Regions from separate parts of the Rhizobium sp. BK112 genome, predicted to be linked through region 3. Evidence: predicted binding sites of a transcription regulator. Region 3 holds the regulator's gene; each other region holds the start of a gene.
What was found. Region 3 encodes LexA, which represses DNA repair genes until DNA is damaged. Its sites were predicted from a motif close to TGTTCNNNNTGTGTTCNG; they were not measured.
Positions count from the first base shown of each region.

Region 1: the regulator LexA is predicted to act here: its motif matches at 764-781, upstream of FHT75_RS02855 (ATP-dependent helicase).
Region 2: the regulator LexA is predicted to act here: its motif matches at 3,100-3,117, upstream of FHT75_RS12690 (ATP-dependent helicase).

Region 1 is NZ_JACHYZ010000001.1:603,289-609,298, reverse strand. It holds gene FHT75_RS02860 (VOC family protein) at 87-563, opposite strand; gene FHT75_RS02855 (ATP-dependent helicase) at 824-3,316, shown strand; gene FHT75_RS02850 (membrane protein) at 3,333-3,680, opposite strand; gene FHT75_RS02845 (EF-hand domain-containing protein) at 4,078-4,581, shown strand; gene pncA (bifunctional nicotinamidase/pyrazinamidase) at 4,913-5,539, shown strand; gene FHT75_RS02835 (dihydrofolate reductase family protein) at 5,635-6,010, shown strand, end outside.
Region 2 is NZ_JACHYZ010000004.1:6,579-12,588, reverse strand. It holds gene FHT75_RS12695 (enoyl-CoA hydratase/isomerase family protein) at 1-979, shown strand, start outside; gene FHT75_RS12690 (ATP-dependent helicase) at 992-3,052, opposite strand; gene FHT75_RS12685 (hypothetical protein) at 3,158-3,424, opposite strand; gene FHT75_RS12680 (BON domain-containing protein) at 3,560-3,820, shown strand; gene FHT75_RS12675 (hypothetical protein) at 3,914-4,174, shown strand; gene FHT75_RS12670 (DUF982 domain-containing protein) at 4,468-4,710, opposite strand; tRNA gene FHT75_RS12665 (tRNA-Thr) at 5,025-5,099, opposite strand; gene FHT75_RS12660 (hypothetical protein) at 5,256-5,450, shown strand; gene murA (UDP-N-acetylglucosamine 1-carboxyvinyltransferase) at 5,558-6,010, shown strand, end outside.
Region 3 is NZ_JACHYZ010000005.1:181,190-187,199, reverse strand. It holds gene gltA (citrate synthase) at 1-636, opposite strand, end outside; gene FHT75_RS16285 (ComEC/Rec2 family competence protein) at 927-3,359, shown strand; gene lexA (transcriptional repressor LexA) at 3,340-4,059, opposite strand; gene FHT75_RS16275 (VOC family protein) at 4,257-5,153, shown strand; gene kdsA (3-deoxy-8-phosphooctulonate synthase) at 5,150-5,995, shown strand.

The sequences.
Region 1 (6,010 bases), on a different contig from region 3:
GCATACCCATCCGCACCTGACATGATAAAGACGGGCGCATCACAGCCATCCGCCCGTTTTTCGTAACGATATGCCACCGGCGCGACTCAGCCGTTGAACGCCTTTTCCAGCGTGGCGATATCGATCTTGATCATGCCGAGCATCACCTCGGTCACGCGCCTCGCCCGCTCGCGGTCGCTATCGGCGACCATCTCGGAAAGCATGCGCGGCACGATCTGCCAGGAAAGGCCCCAGCGATCCTTCAGCCAGCCGCAGGCCTCCGGCGTGCCGCCATTGGCGAGGAATGCCTCCCATATCCGATCGATCTCGGCCTGGCTTTCCAGGAGAATCGCGATCGAGAAGGAATGGTTGAAGCTATCGAGCGGCCCGGCTTTCATCGCCAGGAAGGCCTGGTCGCCGAGCGTGAACTCGATCAGCTCGACGCTGCCGGGAGGCCCGCTCGGCGTTTCCGCCGGCAATATAGTGATGCGGCCGATCCGGGAGTCGGGGATAACGGACGTGTAGAATTCGACGGCTTCGCGCGCTTGCTCGGCGAACCAGAGATTTGAAACGACCTTCGGCATGAAACGGCCTCCTTGTTGACGAGTATTGATCCGGACCCCGTCCGATGATCGAAGCCCGATGCTTCAAGGACGTCGCGCCGGCATCGCTTCCGACAGGCTGCGATCTGAATTTTTTCGCCCGGTTCGCCGGCGTGGCGATCGCAGCCGCGCTCGCGGCGCCCTTACTGCCCAGAGCATCCCGCTTGGGATAGCGGCCACTTGGGAATGAAAGCAGAACATCTTTTCTGGTCTTTCCTTCCCGAATCACTACATTACGCGCCATGAGCAATAGTTTCGACGATATTCCCTTCTTTGATGAAGAGCCGGGCGAGATGGCGCGCAAGCCGCAGCCGCCTCAGGCTTCGTTGGGAAAGGCGCCTGCAACAGGGAGCATTGCAGCTGGAGGCCTCGCCGCGCGCGCCATGGCGGCCCGCGACGGCGGCAAGCGGCCGGATTATCTTGCCGGGCTGAATCCTGAGCAGACAGATGCCGTCGAAACGCTGGAGGGCCCGGTCCTCGTGCTCGCCGGCGCCGGCACCGGCAAGACACGGGTGCTCACCACCCGCATTGCCCATATTCTCAACACCGGCCGCGCCTTCCCCTCGCAGATCCTCGCCGTCACCTTCACCAACAAGGCCGCCCGCGAGATGAAGGAGCGCATTGCGCTGCTCGTCGGCGGCGCCGTCGAAGGCATGCCCTGGCTCGGCACCTTCCACTCGATCGGCGTCAAGCTGCTGCGCCGCCACGGCGAGCTCGTCGGCCTGCGCTCCGATTTCACCATTCTCGATACCGACGACGTCGTCCGCCTGATCAAGCAGCTGATCCAGGCCGAAGGCCTCGACGACAAGCGCTGGCCGGCCAAGCAGTTCGCCGGCATGATCGACACCTGGAAGAATAAAGGCCTCGGGCCTGCCGATATTCCCGAGGGCGACGCCCGCGCCTTTGCCAATGGCCGCGGCCGCGATCTCTATTTTGCCTATCAGAACCGCCTGACGACGCTGAACGCCTGCGACTTCGGCGACCTGCTGATGCATCCGATCGCGATCTTCCGCAAGAATCCCGATCTCCTGAAGGAATATCACGGCCGCTTCCGCTATATCCTGGTCGACGAGTACCAGGACACCAACACCGCCCAGTATATGTGGCTGAGGCTCCTCGCCCAGCGCGCCAAGGGCGAGCCGCAGAATGTCTGCTGCGTCGGCGACGACGACCAGTCGATCTACGGCTGGCGCGGCGCGGAGGTCGACAATATCCTGCGCTTCGAGAAGGATTTCCCCGGCGCCAAGGTGATCAAGCTCGAGCGCAATTACCGCTCGACCGAACATATTCTCGGCGCCGCGGCCCATCTGATCGCCCATAATGAAGGCCGGCTCGGCAAGACGCTGTTCACCGATCGCTCCGATCCGGACGACATCAAGGTTCAGGTCCACGCCTCCTGGGATTCGGAAGAGGAAGCCCGCGCCATCGGCGAGGAGATCGAACAGCTCCAGCGCAGCAAGCATCTGCTGAACGACATGGCGATCCTCGTGCGCGCCTCCTTCCAGATGCGCGAATTCGAAGACCGCTTCGTCACCCTCGGCCTCAATTACCGCGTCATCGGCGGCCCGCGCTTCTACGAGCGCCTGGAAATCCGCGATGCCATGGCCTATTTCCGCCTGGTCGCTCAAGCCTCCGATGACCTCGCCTTCGAACGCATCATCAATACGCCAAAGCGTGGCCTCGGTGATACGACGGTGCGTGCGCTGCACGACTACGCGCGCGCTCGCGACATCCCGATGCTTGCGGCAGCGGCCGACATCATCGAGACCGACGAGCTGAAACCGAAGGCGCGAAAGGCCCTCTTCGACGTGATTCAATCTTTCCGCCGATGGCAGGAACTGCTTGAAAACACACCGCATACCGAACTTGCCGAGCAGATCCTCGAAGAGTCCGGCTATACCGACATGTGGAAGAACGACAAAAGCGCCGAAGCGCCCGGCCGCCTTGAGAACCTTAAGGAACTGATCCGCTCGATGGAGAGCTTCGAGTCGATGCGCGGCTTCCTTGAACACGTCTCCCTCGTCATGGATGCCGAGACCAACGAGAACCTCGACGCCGTCTCGATCATGACGCTGCACTCGGCCAAGGGCCTGGAATTCGACACCGTCTTCCTGCCCGGCTGGGAGGAAGGCCTCTTCCCGCACCAGCGCTCGCTGGATGAGAGCGGCCGCGCCGGCCTGGAGGAGGAACGCCGCCTCGCCTATGTCGGCATAACCCGCGCCAAGCACCGCTGCCATATCTGGTTCGTCTCCAACCGCCGCATCCACGGTCTCTGGCAGTCGACCCTGCCCTCGCGTTTCCTCGACGAACTGCCGGAAACCCATGTCGAGGTCGCCGAAATGGAGCAGAGCTATGGCGGTTACGGCCGCGGCGGCTACGGCCAGTCCCGCTTCGACAAGGCCGAGCCCTTCGCCAACTCCTATTCCACCCCAGGCTGGAAACGCGCCCAGGCCAACAAGACCGACGCCACCCGCGACAATTGGGGCACCCGCTCCGGCCACGCCGTCGAACGCATCGGCTATGGCGAAAGCGGCCCGAAGGGGCGCACGATCGACGGCGAGCTGGTGGCGAAATCGACCTCGTCGGAACCGTCGCGATTCACCCTCGGCGATCGCGTGTTCCATCTGAAATTCGGCAACGGCAACATCACCGGCATCGAAGGCAACAAGCTGACGATCGAGTTCGACCGGGCCGGACAGAAGCGGGTGCTGGACGGGTTCGTCGAACGCGTCTGACCTTGCGTCAGCACCTTCAGCCGAGCATCCGCATGCTTCCAAGCCCGAGAATATCGTTCATCAGGGCAATTCCCATCCCGGTGGCGACGATCGACAATCCGATCAGGAAAAGCCGGCGAGCCCGGTCATATTTGACAGCCACCAGCGAGTCCCGCGCCAGAAGATCGGCAAACACCTTCACCTGAATGGCGATGCCGACCGTCAGGAACGACATCGGCAGCAGATCGATGCGACTCCAGTCATTCGGATTGGATACCCAGAGACTGATGAAATTGAGGGAGAAACCGAGGATGATCCCGGTCGCCGTCAGCGATCCGTTGCGGAAGGTCGCATCGATCTTTTCGTCGGGGTCCGCTTCGGACATGGCTTCGGTTCCTGCTTCTGAGGCAAGAAAGGCAGAAATCGCAGTCCTGAGCAAGATCGATCTGGCATCGCGCTCCGGGAAGCTGGACGAAATGCCGCAGTGGGCGGAGACCCGGCGCACCGCCCATTGCCCCTTCAACAAGCCGCGATGGCGCCATCGCGTGCGCTCGCAGAGATGGACTTTCGCTCGCCCGAACCCGTCGATCGCTAAAAACGCCAATCATTTCAATGAAACAGCTTTGGTAACCGAAAGGTTAACGTGCGTTGCCCCACGCCGTCAATCGCACCTTCTTCCCTGTCAAAACGTCGCTTTGACGCTTTGCGCAAATCAGCTTAGCCCGGAGACTGCCCGTCCATGAAAGGCGGGCTTCACGACGAACTTTTCAAAGGAGGTTCAAGTGACCAGTGTTTCATCTCTCGGCAGCACATTGACACAGTATCAGTCTCCGCTTTCAAGCCTGGACAAGAACGGTGACGGCGTCATTTCGGCGGACGAGCTCGCCGCCGCATCGCAGTCCTCGACATCAAGCACGGTCGCGACCGACGGCGATAGCGACGACAGCAGTACCGACATCGTCAAGAAGATCACCGCCGACATCCTGTCGCTGATGCTGTCCATGCAGAAAACCGACGACAGCGACGATCAGGGCGACGGTAGCGATCAAAGCGACGACACTTCCAAAGGTGTCTTCGCCGCGATGGATACGAATGGCGACGGCAAGTTGACCGAGTCGGAATTCCTCGCCGCCGATCCGAGCAAAATCAGTACATCCGGCGATAGCGATCCGCTGCTCACCAAGGTGCTGAGCGACATGCAGACGGCGCTTCAGGCCTACCGCAATACCTACGGCGCTTCCGCCGCGGCAGGTGATTCCGCAGCCGACACCGCGGTTGCGATCTAGCCGGCCGAGATCCGGGCTCTGCCGGGGGAGCCTCGATCCACCGATGCCGCGCAAAAGCGTCTTAGCGGTCAAAGCGATTTGCCGGCAATCGCCGCCGTCTTTGGCCGCGTCTGCGATCCGGAGATTATCCACGAACCTTCCCTCCATTCCATTTCAACACGAGAGCCGCCGCCAACTATCGCGATGATTGCATTAGAGCTCTCTACTTTGACGACTTACTACCGCTAGTACCAGAATTAACACTTGCGCCGCCGCGCCTGGAAATCCACTAGTTGATGCATTGAGTGTGCTTGGCGTCTTACACTGCAATAAAGCGAAGGGATTGGGCTTGATGAAAGCGCTGCTGCTCATCGACATTCAGAACGGCTTCTGCCCGGGCGGCAATCTGCCGGTACCTGATGGCGACAAGGTGATTCCCGTCGCAAACAGGCTGATCGATAGCGGCAAATACGATCTGATCGTCGCCTCGCAGGACTGGCATCCGCCGGGCCACGGCAGCTTCGCCTCCGCCCATCCGGGCGCGGCCCCCTTCGAGATGGGTGAACTCTCGGGCAAGCCGCAGATGATGTGGCCCGACCACTGCATTCAGGGTACGCTCGATGCGGAACTGCATCCTGCGCTCAGATCGGAAGAGATCGATCTGATCCAGCAGAAGGGCGAGCATCCCTATATCGACAGCTATTCGGCCTTCCGCGACAATGACCGCGATGCCTCGACCGGCCTTTCCGATTTCCTCGAGGACCAGGGCATCACCGACCTCGACGTCTGCGGGCTCGCGACCGACTATTGCGTCAAATTCTCCGCGCTCGACGCGCTGGAGATGATGCCGGGTGTCCGCGTGCGCTTCATCGAGGATGCAAGCCGCGGCATCACGCCCGAAGGTGTCGCCGCCGCCATCGAGGAGATGCGGGCGCATGGCATCGCGATCATCGACAGCGCCAAGGTCTTGTCAGATTAAGTCAGATCGCGCCTAAAAAACCACGCGTCGAATGTCGGATCGGTGCAAGCCGATCCGTCCTTGGCTCTGAACACACCAACAATGGGAGTTGAGAGATGAGAAAGCTTGTTGCTGCAGCCTTCGTCAGCCTGGATGGCGTCATGCAGGCGCCGGGCGCGCCACAGGAGGATCCGACCGGCGGCTTCACGCTTGGCGGTTGGACCGTCAATTATTGGGACGAGCCGATGAGCCAGTTCATGGGCGGGATCTTTACCGACCCCTTCGAACTGCTGCTCGGCCGCAGGACTTACGAGATTTTTGCCGCGCATTGGCCCTTCGTCGAGAAGGACGATCCGATCGGCCAGGTCTTCAACGCCGTGACCAAATATGTCGCGACCAGCTCCACGGAACCGCTCGACTGGGAGAATTCTATCGCCTTGCGTGGCGACGTCGCTGCCGAAATCGCCCGGCTGAAGCAGGAGGACGGTCCCG
Region 2 (6,010 bases), on a different contig from region 3:
GAACAGCCTGACGCTGCCGATGATCCGCGCGATCACCGAGGCGTTGCAGGCTTTTGCCGGAGATTCCGAGGTGGCAAGCGTCGTGGCCATGGGCGAGGGCGAACGCGGCTTCTGCGCCGGCGGCGATATCCGCGCCCTGCATGAGAGCGCCCGCGCCGGCGATGGCCTGGCGGCAAGCTTCTGGCGCGAGGAATTCCGCCTCAACCATCTGATCGCCTCCTACCCCAAACCCTATGTCGCGCTGATGGACGGCATCACCATGGGCGGCGGCGTCGGCCTGTCGTCGCACGGCCGCCACCGCATCGTTACCGAGCGCACGCGGCTTGCCATGCCCGAAACCGGCATCGGCTATGTCCCCGATGTCGGCGCCACCTGGCTGCTGCCGCGTAGCCCCGGCGAAGCCGGAACATGGCTCGGCCTGACCGGCCTCGATATCGGTGCCGCCGATGCCATCCATGCCCGCCTCGCCGACCTGCAGATCGCCTCGTCGCGGCTCGGCGCGGTGATCGATGCTCTGTCGACCCTGCCGCGCGGCAGTTCGTCCGGCGATGTCGATGCCGTCTTGCAGGCGCTTTCCGAGTCTCCGGGAGAAAGCCGGCTCAGGCAGAACGCGGCGACGATCGATCGCGCCTTCCGTTTCAACAGCGTCGAGGAGATCCTGGCCGCACTTGCCGGAGAGGAAGGCGACTTCGCCGCCGAGACGCGTCGGGTGCTGCTGACGCGGTCACCGACCAGCCTGAAGCTCGCTTTGCGGCTGCTCAGGGCCGGTCGTGGCAGCGCCTCGCTCGCCGAATGCCTCGGCCGCGAACTCGGCGCCTGCCTGCAGATGCTGGATAGTCCGGACTTCTTCGAAGGCATCCGCGCCGCCGTCATCGACAAGGACCGCAATCCGAAATGGTCGCCCGCGTCAGTCGAGGCCGTGCAGGCCGCAACAATCGAGCATTTCCTGAAACCGGCCGAGCCGCCGCTTTCGCTCTGAACTGCTCTGGGCCTATCGCCACATGCCGCGCATGCGGGCGCCGACATCGATGCGCACCTGCCGTGCCTGCGCTTGAGCGGCGGTCTGCGATTTCACCTGCGGCCAGCTGCAGGCCTCGAAGAACTGCAGCAGTGTCGCGGGAATGAAGCGGCTGCGTGAGGCATAGACATGCCGGTCGCCCTGCGAATTCTGCCCATAGGTGAAGAAGCGTTGCGGCACGACCAGATCGAGGCCGTCTCTCGCCCGCGTCATCGCGACATAGAGCAGCCGGCGTTCCTCCTCGATTTCGGCGCTGGCGCCGACGGCGAGATCGCTCGGAATGCAGCCGTCGACGACGTTCAGCATGAAGACCCGCGTCCATTCCTGGCCCTTGGCGGAGTGGATGGTCGACAGGATGAGATAATCGTCGTCGAGGAGCGGCACGCCCGCCTGGTCGCTGGTCGCATCCGGCGGGTCGAGGGTGAGCTCGGTGAGGAAACGCTCGCGTGAGGCATAACCGCTGGCGATCTGCTCGAGCTGCAGCAGATCGGCCTGCCGCGTCGCGGCGTCCTCATGCAGCCGTTCCAGATGCGGCACGTACCATTGCCGCGCCAGACCGATTTCCGCCGGCCAGCCGGCCTTGCCGGTCTTCAGCTCCTGCAGCATCGAAACGAAATCAGTCCAGTCCTCGCCGGAGCGCGGCGGCGCCGGCATGGCGGCAAGCGCGGATAACGGGCTGGCATCCTCGGCCATCAGGTCGAGCGCCTTCTGCGCCGTCGATGGCCCGACGCCCGGCAGGATTTGCATCAGACGGAAGCCCGCCACCCGGTCGCGCGGGTTCTGCGCGAAGCGCAGCGCAGCCAGCATGTCCTTGACATGCGCGCTGTCGAGAAACTTCAGCCCTCCGAACTTGACGAAGGGAATGTTGCGCCGGGTCAACTCGACCTCAAGCGGCCCGCTGTGATGCGAGGCGCGGAACAGCACGGCCTGCTGCTTGAGCTTGAGACCTTCTTCGCGGTTGTCGAGCACCATGTCGGCAACGTAGCGCGCCTGCTCGGCCTCGTCGCGCACCGTCACCAGGCGCGGCCGCTCGGACGATTGCCGCTCGGTCCAGAGATTCTTGGTGAAGCGCTCCGAGGCGAGATCGATGACGGCGTTGGCAGCCGCAAGGATCGGCTGCGTCGAGCGGTAGTTGCGGTCGAGCGTGACGATATCGGCGGCCGGGCTGAAGGCGGCGGGAAAATCGAGGATATTGCGCACCGTCGCGGCACGGAAGGAATAGATCGACTGCGCATCGTCGCCGACGACGGTCAACCCCTGGCCGCCGGGCTTCAGCGCCATGAGGATCGAGGCCTGCAGCCGGTTGGTGTCCTGATATTCGTCGACGAGCACATGGTCGAAACGATCGCCGATATCCTCGGCAATGACAGTCTCGCCGACCATCTGCGCCCAGTAAAGCAGCAGGTCGTCGTAGTCGAGCACGTTCTGGCTCTGCTTGGACTCGACGTAACAGGCGAAAAGTTCGCGCAGCTGTTTGTCCCACGCCGCGCACCAGGGAAAGGCGTCGCGCAGCACGAGATCGAGCGCGGTTTCCGAATTCACCGCTCGGGAATAGATGGCAAGACAGGTGCCCTTCGTGGGAAAGCGGCTTTCCGTCTTGGAGAAGCCGAGGTCGTGCCGGATGAGGTTCATCAGGTCGGCACTATCTTCGCGGTCGTGGATGGTGAAATCCGGATCGAGGCCGATCTGCTGGGCGTAATCGCGCAACAGCCGCGCGCCGATGCCGTGGAAGGTGCCCGACCAGGAAAGCGCGTCGGCCATGACGCCGGCATTGGCACCAAGCACATCGCGGCAGATGCGCTCGACGCGCCGCGCCATCTCGGCGGCTGCCCGGCGCGAGAAGGTCATCAGCAGGATGCGGCGGGGATCGGCGCCCTTGACGATCAGATGGGCGACCCGATGCGCCAGCGTATTCGTCTTGCCGGAGCCGGCGCCGGCAATGACCAGCAGCGGCCCGGCAATATGGCTGCCGTCGGTGAGCGTGCCGTGCTCGACGGCCATGCGCTGCTGCGGATTGAGCTTTTCGAGGTACATCCAGCCGTCCGGTCGGGCTCCCGCAGAATCACTGGGGAAAGATTAGATGTTCCTTGAATGTTCGCGATTGCCCTCGCTGTCAAGCGTTGTGGCGTGACGGCAGCCTCAGTCGGGGAAATCCGGGCCGACGACACGCCGCACCAGTTTCAGGCTGCGGTCCGGCTGAAGAATATAGGTTTCCTCCACGCGCTGGCCCGTCTCGTTGTAGAACTGGTTGTAGACGGCGCTGCCGACCGGCGACTTGGTGAGCTTCGTTCGCGGCTGGCCGCCATAGGTAATGCTGCCCGGAATGGGCTCCAGCGCCGGGCTATCGGCCGAGGAGCAGCCGGCAAGCAAGGCCGCGGTTAACAAGGCTGATAGAAGCGCTTTCATCGTCTTCATCCCTCTTTCGACTGCAGCCAGATATGGAAATCGCCGCGTCTTTCGCCAAGGGCTGTCCACCCGGCCGCAACGAAATGCCTCGCCGCGGCGTTAACCGATATCTACCAACATCAGGAGACGGCCACGGTGCTCGGATTTCCAGCATTCACCGACCATGAGGAGTCCGGCCGGCAGGGCCACAGCGATGCGGCGACGCGCGCTTCGGTGGAAAGCGCCCTTCATGCGGCCGGCGATATCGAAGCGGCGGACATCATCGTCAGCATATCGGGCGCCTATGTCGTCCTGGAAGGTTTCGTGCGCCGGCGCGGTGATGTCGAGCGGGCCGTCGAGATCGCCGAGAGCATCGTCGGCCGAGGCCATGTGCGCGGTCGCCTGCTGCGACGCTAGCCGGCCCGCGCGCCGTCATGTCTTGCGACGCATGAAGGGAACCAAAATGCCCTCCGCGGGTTGAAAGGCCGGACCCAAACGCTGGAGACCCTCATGCAGTCGCTTCTTCGCATCTCTGCAATGACCTTGATTACAGGCGGTGTCCTTGCCGGCTCCGCCCATGCCTCGCTGGAAACCGGCACGAATTATTCCGCTCTGCCGAAGGACCAGATCGCCCTCAACGAATATACCGGGGCCGTCGCCTGCCAGCCGGTAGAGCCCCACTATCTCCCCTCCTTCATCCGCGCGGCGGACGGTACGATCATCGGCGTCGGTTATGTCGAGGTCGAGGACGAGGGCGGCGCGGACTGCTGAAAACATGAGGACTTGCTCGGACGAGGCTCGCCTGCGTCTCCGCTAAGGGTACGAGCCTCTAACCATCATCATGATGGCTGGGCATCTTCTATGAAGACACCTGTACCAGGCGCAACACCTGTTGCACAAAAACCCGGCGCGAGTTCGATGCAGGGTTAAGCAAAATTAAAACATTGTTCCGTTCCGGCACGTTCCGTTTACGAACGACCTGAAGTGACCTGGAAATCCCGACCGAAGTGCAGCGCATAACCCCGAAAATCGGAATCGATTTTCGGAAAGGATTATGCGCCAGTTCAATGCAGCTTCAGCTTCGCCTCTTCGGCCGCCGCCAGGAACTCGGCTCTTGCTTCTTCCACGCTCTTGCGCCCGTCGAGCGCTGCCCGGCAGGCGCTGCGGGCCTTGATGTAACGAAGCCCGCGCATACTCGGCCAGAGATCCGCCAGGCACTTCAGCGCATCGAACGGACCATTGACCGTTCGCGCATCGGCACCTTCGAAACCGACCTTGACCGGGCTGTTCCATCTTTCAGTTGCCATCGATACTCCTCCACGATTGTCGACAGAAACGACGTGCAGCATCTCCCAGTTCCTCCGGGGAAACTCCGCCATGATAGGCATTCTAGCGCGATTTTTGCGGTCAACAATGGTGAATCGATTATTGCTGATGAGACGAAATGTCAGCCTGCATGGCCTTCCCGGCTCTCGTCAGATGGCTGCCCTGCGAGAGGTTGGTGAAACGGAGAGCGTGCGGCCGGGTCCCTTCGCCCCGTTTACGGGAGAAGGTGGCGGCAGCCGGATGAGGGGCTGGCCTCACCGAGTGAGCAAAATGATTCCTAATACTGAAAGAAAACTGGTGCTGCCGAGTGGGATTGAACCACCGACCTCACCCTTACCAAGGGTGTGCTCTACCACTGAGCTACGGCAGCAGGACCAGTACCCGTGCGAGCCGGGTGGCTCAATCGCGGGAACGGGGCGGCTATTGCCACAGCTTGACGGCAAGCGCAAGCAGCAAATTCCAACTTCGCGTGGATTGCCATGCAAGGGCCTTTTGGATCAGCGCGAATTCGGCTAATTCTTTTGGCATGAACGACAAGACCGAAACCGGCCAGCAGAGCCGCAAAAAGGCAATCGAGGCACAGGCGAAACTGCGTCGCGAGCGCGCCGCTGAAAAGCTCAGGGAAAATCTGGGGCGACGCAAACAGCAGGTGCGCGCCCGCCGTTCGGGCCAGGCCGACGAAACAAATGGACTGCCCGCCGCAAAAATGGACGAATCGTAATGTTCCGTCCCGGACGAATTGAAGCGTCGTCAGAAATCCCCTAAACACTCCACTCCTTATTCCAAGGCAGAACTTTCAGGAAAGGCGGGCGCGGCCCGTAAGCGCACATGGATCGTATCAGAATCGTCGGCGGTAATGAGCTGAATGGCATCATTCCGATTTCCGGCGCCAAGAATGCCGCACTGCCGCTGATGATCGCCTCGCTTCTGACCAGCGATACGCTGACGCTCGAAAACGTGCCGCATCTGGCCGATGTCGAACTCTTGATGCGCATCCTCGGCAATCATGGCGTCGATGTCGCCGTCAACGGCCGCCGCGAGCGCCAGGAAGATTCCTACGCCCGCACGATCCATTTCACCTGCCGCACCATCGTCGATACGACAGCCTCTTATGAGCTGGTCTCGAAGATGCGCGCCTCCTTCTGGGTCATCGGCCCGCTGCTCGCGCGCGAAGGCCATTGCCGCGTCTCGCTGCCGGGCGGCTGCGCCATCGGCACCCGCCCCGTCGATCTCTTCATCGAAGGCCTGACGGCGCTCGGCGCGACGATGGACATCGATGCC
Region 3 (6,010 bases):
GACCACATATTCCTCGCAAGGCACGGCAAAGCACATGCGCAGGAAGTTCGACGCATAGTCGAGGTCGTTCTTCGGATAAACGAAGGGCTGGCCGATATGGTATTTGTAGGCCATGGCGGCGAGCGTCGGCATCTTCGCGATCATACGCAGGCTGGCGACCATGCGCTGGTGCGGATCGGTGATGTCCGTGGAGTCGTGATAGAAGGCCGACAGCGCGCCGACGCAGCCGCACATGACGGCCATCGGATGCGCATCGCGGCGGAAGCCGGTGAAGAAGCGGCTCATCTGCTCATGCACCATGGTGTGGTGCGTGACGCGATAATCGAAATCCTTCTTCTGCGCGGTGGTCGGCAGTTCGCCGTAGAGAAGCAGGTAGCAGACTTCCAGGAAGTCGCCATGCTCGGCGAGCTGCTCGATCGGATAGCCGCGATGCAGCAGAACACCTTCGTCGCCGTCGATGTAGGTGATTTTCGATTCACAGGATGCGGTCGAGGTAAAACCCGGATCGTACGTGAAGGAAGCCGTGTTCTTGTAGAGGGCACCGATATCGATGACGCTCGGGCCGATCGTGCCGCTCTTGACGGCAAGGTCGACAGATTTGTCACCGATTTTTATTGTAGCGCTTTGATCCGTCATGCTGATCCTCCGAAATGGCGGTGGCGCCTTAAAAGCGCCATAGGGGTTAAGCGTCCTCACCGATAGCTATATGATCGCGAAGCTAATGCCAAGTTACCGTGACGGCATTTTGTGCATTGCGGTATCACCTTTTAGGCACTGCAGCGATGAGCCGCGTGCATATCGGAAGCTGATGATTCGACTGGTCTTTTGGCACTCGCGATTTTCCCTCATATTTCAATCGATTATTCTTGCCGGATTTGATGGGAGGTTGCATTCTGGCCGCCTTGGCGGGTGAGCTTGGGCGGCGGATGCAGGAATTGACGACAGTCGAATTGCGGCCGGAAGCAGGCGCCGGCCTTGCCGATACCTCCGGTTTTTCTCCCCCTGCCGTGGTGTCGCGGCCGGCAAGGACGCAGTCGGCGACACCGTTGCGCCATCGCCTGCCGGCTTTGGCCTCGCAATCGCTGCGTGCCGGCAGGCGCATGCTGGGCGAGGAGGCGGATCATGGCCGCCGGCTGCTATTCTCGCCGGTCTTCCTCGGCGCCGGATCAGCCTTCTGGTTTCTTGGAGCATCGGATTTTCCGGTCATTGCACCGCTGCTCTGCCTGTTGGTGCTGACGACCGCGGTTCTGATCGCCAGCCGTATGCGGGCGGCATTGCGGACCGTCCTGCTGGCGCTTGCACTTATGGCCGGTGGCATGGTCTCGGCGGAGTTCGAAAGCTGGCGGGCTTCGACCGTGATCCTCGACTCCGCCGTGACGACGACGGTGACCGGCCGTGTCGAACGGCGCGAAGGCGATGGTCGCGGCCGGTGGCGCTACATTCTGGCCGTCACCGGCACCGAGGCGCCGCAGGTGAAGCGGCCGCCGGAACGGATAACCGCGATCGCCCGCGGCGCCGACGCGCCTTTCGAGATCGGTGACATCATCACCGGCAGGGCTCGGCTGACACCACCGTCAGGCCCAGCACTTCCAGAGCTCAACGACTTCTCTTTCGGGGCCTATTTCGATGGCATCGGCGCCAATGGTTTCTTCTACGGCGCGCCGACGAAAGTCGATTTGCAGGCAGGCCCGCAGGCTGCCAGATCGACGGCGGAAGCCCTGCTCGAATGGCTTTACCGGCTGCGCAGCGGCATCGGCGACCGCATCCGATCGATTCTGCCCGGCGACACCGGCGCTTTTGCCGCTGCTCTGGTGACGGACGAACGGCGCGCCATCTCGAATGCGACCACGGAGGCGCTGCGCCAGTCCGGTCTGGCGCATATCATCGCCATCTCAGGACTCAACATGGCGCTGTCGGCCGGCATCTTCTTCGTCGGCTTCCGGATGCTGCTCAGCCTCTTTCCCGGCGTCGCCCAGGCCTATCCGACGAAGAAGATCGCCGCCGCCGGCGCGCTCATCGCCGTCACGGCCTATTTCCTGATCTCCGGCTTCGCGGTCTCGGCCGAACGCGCCTTCATCATGATGGCCATCATGCTGATTGCCGTCTTCTTTGACCGGCCGTCGATCAGCCTGCGCAATGTCGCTCTCTCCGCGCTCGTCATCCTCGTCATTTCGCCCTCCGAAGTCCTGGGGCCGAGCTTCCAGATGTCCTTTGCCGCAACCTTGGCGCTCGTGTCGGGCTATCAGCTGTGGAAGGATCGGCGCGTCCGCGAGAATGCCTTCCTGAAGCTGCCGATCGTCAGGCCTTTCGTCGCGGTTGCGGGGTTCTTCGGCGGTGTCTTCCTGACCTCGCTGATCGGCGGTTTCTCCACCGCACTGTTTTCGATCGAGCATTTTCATCGCCTGACCGCCTACGGCCTGCCGGCAAACCTCGCGACGATGCCGATCATCTCCTTCATCATCATGCCGGCCGGGTTGCTGGCGATGCTGCTCATGCCTTTCGGTCTGGACGTTTTGCCTTGGAAGATTGTCGGATTCGGCCTCGATCTGGTGATCGCCGTCGCCAAGACCGTGTCCGGCTGGGGTGGCGACATCGGCATCGGCCGCTTGCCCGCCTGGTATTTCGCGGTCGCCGTGGCAGGCTTCCTGCTGCTGACGCTGCTCCGCACTCGGCTGCGCCATATGGGCACGTCGATCATGTCAGTCGCAACGCTCATCCTGCTGCTTCTGCCGGTTCCCCGGCCGCCGGATCTGGTGATTTCGGAAGATGGCAGTCTCGTCGCGGTCGTCGAGGCGGCGGCAATGGCCTCCAACCGTGAAAACCCGCCGGATTTCATCTTCGACCAATGGCAGCGCGCGCTGGTCCTGCCGGCGCATGACCCGCCGAAGATGCTGGATGGTCCTGCTGTCCCGCCAGCGGGAGAGGACCGCCGCGTCAAGCTCTCCCGCGATCAGCAGAACGAAGCGAGGGCGGCGATGCGGGCGGCTGCAGCCGGCGGTGACGCAAACCGCTTTTCCTGCGTCAAGAAGGCCTGGTGCATATCAAGGCTTGGCAACGGTCATGTGGTCGCCGTCATCGACAACGCCGCCTATCTCGCTCCGGCCTGCGATGCGGCCGATATCGTGGTAACGTCGGTCCGCCTGCGTTTCAACAGCTGCCGCTCAGGCGCGACGCTCTTCACCGGCGAGACGTTGCGCCGGACCGGTTCCGTCGAGCTGCGGTTCGCGGAGGCCGGCATGGAGGTCACAACCGCATTCGATGATCTGTGGCGGCCATGGATCCGCCATCGCGCCTATGACTGGCGCAGCAACAGCTTTGTCGAAACCGGCCTGCAGGGTGTCAGTGATAGCGGCGAATAAGGCCGACGAGTTTGCCCTGCACCTTGACGCGGTCTGGCCCGAAGATCCGGGTCTCGTAAGCCGGGTTGGCCGCTTCCAGCGCGATCGAGGCGCCCTTGCGGCGGAAGCGTTTGAGCGTCGCTTCTTCGTCGTCGACGAGAGCAACGACGATGTCGCCAGGGCTTGCGGTGCTGCCATTGCGGATGATCACGGTGTCGCCGTCGAAAATGCCGGCGTCGATCATCGAATCACCCTTGACCTCCAGCGCGTAGTGTTCACCGGAGCCGAGCATATCGGCCGGAACGACGATGTCGTGGGTGTTGTTCTGGATTGCCGAGATCGGAACGCCGGCGGCGATCCGGCCCATGACCGGCACGGAGACTGAGTTGCCATTGTCGGCGACGGGTTTTGCAGGAGCGGGAGTGGCGACCGGCTGGGGCTTGCCCAGGCTGCCCTCAATGACGCTCGGCGAAAAGCCGCGCCGGGGCTGGATGCTGGGGCTATAGGCCTCCGGAAGCTTGATGACCTCGAGTGCGCGGGCCCGGTTCGGTAGGCGGCGAATGAAGCCACGCTCCTCGAGCGCAGTAATCAGCCGGTGAATCCCGGACTTCGAAGCGAGATCCAGGGCGTCCTTCATTTCGTCGAAAGACGGCGGAACGCCGGATTCCTTCATGCGCTCATGAATGAAGAGGAGAAGCTCCTGTTGTTTGCGCGTGAGCATCGACGTTGTGACCCCGTGATTGAAACAAATCCAGAACAGACACTATATGTTCCATATGTGTTCCGCAAGTAGCTAAATTTCCGTAAAACTTGGCGCCAACTCGTTGAGATTTTTATTTTCATTCGCCGGATTGGCCGACAAGTCTTGCCTTGCGCGGCACTGTCGCACATCTCTGCCGTGTGAGGAGAGGGGATACCATGAACGAGCATTCCGCCAAACCACGCCCGCTGGATCATGTCGTGCTGCCGGTCGTCAATATCGATCTGGCGCGCGAGAGGCTCGGCAAGCTGGGCTTTACCGTTGCCGCCGATGCGCGTCATCCCTTCGGAACGGAGAATGCCTGCGTCTTTTTTGCCGATAAGACCTATCTGGAGCCGCTCGGGATTGCGAGCGTTAGGGAAAGTGAAGCATCGGCGCGGCAAGGCAATGTCTTCACCGCCCGCAACCGCGCCTTCCGATTCCGCTGCGGCGAGGAAGGGCTTTCGGCGGTGGCCTTCGGCAGCGAGGATGCCGATATCGATCATCGGAATTTCGTCGGCGACGGAGCGAGCGCCGGCGAGATGCTGGCGTTCAGCCGGCCGATGACGATGCCGGATGGTTCTGAGAGCATTGCCGGCTTCAGGCTGGCCTTTGCCGGCGACCTGCGCGCGCCCGATCTCTTTCTCTTCACCGTCGAGCGCGTCAATCCGCTGCCGGCCGACCGCGGCGCGCTGGAGGCGCATGCCAATGGCGTCACCGGCATTGCCGAGGTGGTGCTTTGCGCGCCCGATGCGGCTGCCTTCGCCGCCTTCGTCAGTCTTGCCAGCGCGCAATCGGCAGTCGAGAACACCGGTTTCGGCGTCAAGATCGCGGCGTCGAATGTGAAAATCAGCCTGATGACGCCGGAGGGTTTGGAGGCCTATTTCGAGGTCGCCGTCCCATCCGCCGACCGCGGCCTGCGCGGCCGGGCGATTCTCTTCGCTGTCGCCGATCTTGCCGTGACAGAAGCGCATTTGGCTGCTAACGGGGTGACATATACGCGCATGAACAATCGCATTCTGGTGAAGCCCGCGCCCGGGCAGGGCACGCTTTTCGCCTTCGAGGAAACACGATGAGCACAGATACGAATTCCCAAGTCAAGATCGGCGAGGGCCAGGGCCAGGTCACCTTTTCCAACACCGGCCGCCTGTCGCTGATTGCCGGCCCTTGCCAGATGGAGAGCCGCGACCACGCCTTCATGGTGGCCGGCACGCTGAAGGAGCTTTGCGGAAAGCTCGGCATCGGCCTCGTATACAAGAGCTCCTTCGACAAGGCGAACCGCACTTCGCTTTCGGCCGAACGCGGCATCGGCATTGAAAAGGGCATGGAGATCTTTGCCGACCTCAAGAAGGAATTCGGCTTTCCCGTCCTGACCGACGTTCATACCGCCGAACAATGCGCCGAGGTGGCAAAGACCGTCGATGTCCTGCAGATCCCGGCCTTCCTTTGCCGCCAGACCGATCTTCTCATCGCCGCCGCCAAGACCGGCCGCGTCGTCAATGTCAAGAAGGGCCAGTTCCTCGCTCCCTGGGATATGAAAAACGTCCTGAAGAAGCTCAACGCCAGCGGCAATCCGAACGTGCTGCTGTGCGAGCGCGGCGCCTCCTTTGGCTACAACACGCTGGTTTCCGACATGCGTTCGCTGCCGATCATGGCGTCGATGGGTGCTCCCGTTGTTTTCGACGCCACCCATTCCGTGGCGCAGCCGGGCGGGCAGGGCGATTCCTCGGGCGGCCAGCGGGAATTCGTGGAAACGCTGGCGCGCGCAGCGGTGGCGACCGGCATTGCCGGCGTCTTCCTCGAAACCCATCAGGACCCCGACAATGCGCCTTCCGACGGACCGAACATGGTCTATCTCAAGGACATGCCGCGGCTCCTCGAAAAGCTGCTTGCCTTCGATGCGGTCGCCAAGGCCTGATTACCCAGCTTGACG